2 regions of the Brassicibacter thermophilus genome follow, and region 2 is predicted to be linked to the other one. Evidence: riboswitches for the same ligand, from Rfam matches in the RefSeq annotation. Region 2 holds a riboswitch; the other holds the start of a gene.

Region 1 (2,211 bases), 590 kb from region 2:
AGTTCTTCATTTCCTTTAACAGGTGGTTTATCTACTTGTTTCCCCTCAGATGTACATCCTATAAAAGTCATTATAGTTAATGAAATAATTAATAATAATATAAATGTTTTTTTCATTTACATCTCTCCTAACTTTTATTATTTATTTCTCTTTTCCACGGCATAGATATATATTCTATTAATGATATAATTTTAAAAATAGTTATGCTTAATACCACTATTATAACTATAGCTGCAAAAAATTTATCTAATGCAAAAGAATTTTTTACTCTTATCATATACACACCTATGCCAGTTTTCCCTCCAAGCCATTCGCCTATTACAGCACCCATTATACTATATGTAGCTGCTATTCTAAGCCCAGAAAAAAAGCTTACTATAGCCCCTGGAAATTTTATCATTTTAAATATTTGAATTTTATTAGCCCCCATAGATTTTAATAAATTTATCATATCTTCATCGACAGATTCTAACCCTTGAAGCATGTTAATAATTATAGGAAAAAAGCATACTAATACTACTACAATTATTTTCGGTAACTTCCCAAATCCAAACCACAAAATAAATAATGGTGCTAATGCAATTGTAGGTATAGTTTGAGATATAACTAAAAGCGGATACAATGCACTCTTAATAAATTTTACATTATCCATAATTATAGCTAGAATCATAGCAAATATTATAGATATAAAAAAACCTAATAAAGCCTCATATAATGTAGTAAATATATGTTCTTTAATTTGCGGTAATATTTTTATCAATGTGACTAAAATATCCTTAGGAGCAGGTAATATATATCTAGCAATAACACCTTTATCGACTATTATCTGCCAAATCAATAACAGCAATCCTAAAAAAGTTACTGGTATAAATTTACTTTCTGTATTTGCTAACTTTTTCATTCATTGTCACACCTTCAGGCTTATAGTCAATTTTGACAACTGACAACACTCTATTAGCTCCTTCATTTACGCATATTTCTTGTGATTTTTTTACTATATCTAATAATTCTTCTAACTCACCTTCCATTGTAGTTTCCATTGGTCCAACTTCGTATTTAATCCCAGTAGATGAAATAAACTGTATCACCTTATCTACCACATCATAAATTTTTGACTCTTCAACATTTGGTATGACTTGAAGACTAACATTAACTTTAGACATATTTATCATCTCCTTTAATAATATTAAAAAGCAAACCTCTTTTCCCATATTCAGGAAAAAGAGGTTTTGTAACCATTAAGTAATAAAGTAATAAAATAATAAAATATTTCCCTCCGCTGGCATTACCCAGTTCAGGTTTATAGGGTCGAAACATATAGTTTCCTCTCAGCCAAATTTCTTTAGCTCCCCTTTTTCCTCTTATACATCTAAATTTTATTTTATACATCTAAATTTTAATCCAACTACAAATATATGTCAATCTCATAAATAGTTTAATTTAATGACAAAAACGTAACTATTTATAGAATACTTATCATATCTATTCTAAAACCAATTCTTTCAAATTACTTGGTATATTTTCTTTATTTACGTTTAAACTTATGTAAAAATTCGTATTAAATATGTTAGATATTTTTTCTAATCTTTTAATTAAGTTCTCTAAGATATCATCATTCAATTCGATGTAATTATAAATATTATCTACATATATGTTATTAATATCATAATTACCTGCTATAATCCCACATAAAAAGCCATAGAACGATTCAACATTATTAACATTGAACTCTATGGCATCAATAAGTCTTACTGAATAATCAAGATTTAATAATTGGTTATCTTGAAAATCAACAAAAACAATATTTTCTATTCCTTTTTTAACATCATCATTAGCCATCTCTATTAGTTTCTTAGTCTTACCTGCACCTTTTATTCCGCAAATAAACCTTATCATCTTAATCACCCTCCCAAATAAATTAATAATACTTATATAATACATTCTACAAGTGATACGTTTTCCCTTTATTTTTCTACAAATTTTTTAAAGCTTTACCATTTAAATAATCACATTTAATACCTTGATAGGTTTTTCTACTAATCATTGTTTCAATTATCTCGTCTCTTATTTTCCACCAACTTGTATTCCAGTTAACAAATAATGCACCCTCTTCTGGAGCTCTGCCAACTATTCTTTGAATAACAATATCTTTATTTAGGTATTCCAAAAAAGTTATGACTCTTTCAATATATTCTGCTTTAGATATTATAT
Region 2 (2,211 bases):
TTAATAAAATTGATCTAGAAAAAGAAAAATTAAAATATATAAACGATATATATGAGAAATGTTCCTATCCAGTGATTAATATTAGTGCAAAATATGATATAGGGATTGATGAGCTTAGAGCAAAATTAAGAGATAAAATTTCTGTTTTTGCTGGCCCTTCAGGGGTTGGTAAAAGTACTATTTTAAATAAAATTCAGCCTAATTTACAACTTAAAACTGGTGAAATAAGCAAAAAAACTAATAGAGGTAAACATACTACTAGGCATGTAGAACTTTTAGAGCTTAACGACGGCGGATGGGTAGTTGACACTCCTGGCTTTAGTTCCCTTGATATAAATTTTGCCAAAGAAGAAGAATTGGAAAAATATTTCAATGAAATTTACGAAATAAGTCATTTATGTAAATTTACTGGGTGTAGACATTTCAAGGAACCAGGATGTGCTGTAAAACAGGCATTAAATGAAGGAAAAATAAGCCAGTCTAGATATAATAATTATCTTAATTTCTTGCAAGAAATAAAAAACAACAGGAGGTACTAACATGTTAAAACTTGCTCCGTCAATATTGTCATCAAATTTTGCAAATTTAAAAAGTGATATATTAGCTGCTGAAGCCGGAGGAGCTGATATATTACACCTTGATATAATGGATGGGCATTTTGTACCTAATATTTCATTTGGGGCACCATTAATTAAAAGTATTAGAAGCTTGACGAATATGCCATTTGATGTTCATCTTATGATTGAAAATCCTGAATTATATATTAATAGTTTTGTTGATGCTGGAGCTGATATTATTACAGTTCACAAAGAAGCATGTGTACACTTACATCGAGTAATTCAGCAAATAAAAAGTTACGGAATAAAAGCTGGTGTGGCTTTAAATCCTGCTACTCCTTTAGAAGAAATTCAGTATGTTTTGAATGACATTGATATGATATTAATTATGACAGTAAATCCTGGATTTGGAGGACAAACTCTTATAAGAAGTATGGAAGAAAAGGTTAGAAAGATTAAAAGAATAATTGAAAAAGAAAAATTGAATATCGATATTGAAATTGATGGAGGTATTAAATTAGACAATGTTGAAGAAGTAATTGACTGGGGAGCAAATATTATTGTTGCTGGTTCTGCAGTGTTTAATACAGAGGATATCACTTTGGCTGTAAATAAATTTAAGGATATTATGTCTTTACAATAGTTGATTTTTTGATATAATAATATTGTAAAAATGAATATGTACCACTAGGGGAGCTTTTGCTGAGAGGAAGCTTAAATAGCTTCGACCCTTTTACCTGAACTAGATAACGCTAGCGTAGGAAAGTGGATTTGTGTAAGTATGCCATTGCCTTATGTTAGGTAATGGTTTTAGTTTTTGTTTTCGTTACAAACCTTTCCCAAGTGATACATATTTTGTATTAATATGATAGTCAATTGTAACATTTTGTGCTATTGTATTTGCAATTGACTATTAAAAATATTTTTAAGGGGGAAGTAATTATGAAAAAAGGATGGAGCATTAAAATGCTTACTGAAGGTGGCATCATGATTGCACTTGCTACTATACTTAGCTTAGTAAAAATTTATGAAGCACCATATGGAGGATCAGTAACTGCAGGGAGTATGATTCCTATAATAGTTTTTGCTTTAAGATGGGGGACTGTACCAGGATTAATTGTTGGTGGACTTTATGGTATATTACAGTTTATTATTGAGCCATATTTTTATCACTACATTCAATTTCTGTTAGATTATCCATTAGCTTTTGGTTTGCTAGGGTTAGCAGGACTCGCACATAATGCAAATAAATACAAAGAAATAGGAATGCTTCAATATGCTTTATTAACATTTAGCATATTATTAGCTATATCAGGGAGATTTGTATGTCATTTACTTTCAGGAGTTGTGTTTTTTGCCGAGTATGCTGGTGATATGAATCCATGGTGGTATTCAACATTATATAATGGTGCTTATCTTTTACCAGAATTTATTATTTCTGCTATAATAATTAGTATATTGTGGAAACCTTTAAGCAGAATAAATAAGTAGATTAGAGGGATAATATGAAAACATTGATAGTATCTAATGGAGAAGCACTTAGCTCTTTAAAGCTAAAAAAAATATCACAAGAAGTTAATTTAATAATATGCGCTGACGGAGGAGCAAAACATTTATTAAAAAACGATATAATACCGGATGTTCTAATAGGGGA

What was found. Region 2 has a riboswitch for thiamine pyrophosphate ahead of thiT (energy-coupled thiamine transporter ThiT). Riboswitches for the same ligand answer to the same signal wherever they lie in the genome.
Region 1: linked by a shared signal. The riboswitch ahead of ACZ41D_RS06210 (thiamine-binding protein) and the one ahead of thiT (energy-coupled thiamine transporter ThiT) in region 2 are both predicted to bind thiamine pyrophosphate.

The regions. Positions count from the first base shown of each region.
Region 1 is NZ_AP042446.1:1,321,470-1,323,680, reverse strand. Features, by position in the region: gene ACZ41D_RS06220 (ABC transporter substrate-binding protein) at 1-116, opposite strand, end outside; gene ACZ41D_RS06215 (ABC transporter permease) at 128-901, opposite strand; gene ACZ41D_RS06210 (thiamine-binding protein) at 873-1,163, opposite strand; TPP riboswitch at 1,253-1,363, opposite strand; gene ACZ41D_RS06205 (hypothetical protein) at 1,483-1,896, opposite strand; gene mnmL (tRNA modification radical SAM protein MnmL/YtqA) at 1,973-2,211, opposite strand, start outside.
Region 2 is NZ_AP042446.1:1,913,171-1,915,381, reverse strand. Features, by position in the region: gene rsgA (ribosome small subunit-dependent GTPase A) at 1-539, shown strand, start outside; gene rpe (ribulose-phosphate 3-epimerase) at 541-1,200, shown strand; TPP riboswitch at 1,237-1,338, shown strand; gene thiT (energy-coupled thiamine transporter ThiT) at 1,500-2,048, shown strand; gene ACZ41D_RS09090 (thiamine diphosphokinase) at 2,063-2,211, shown strand, end outside.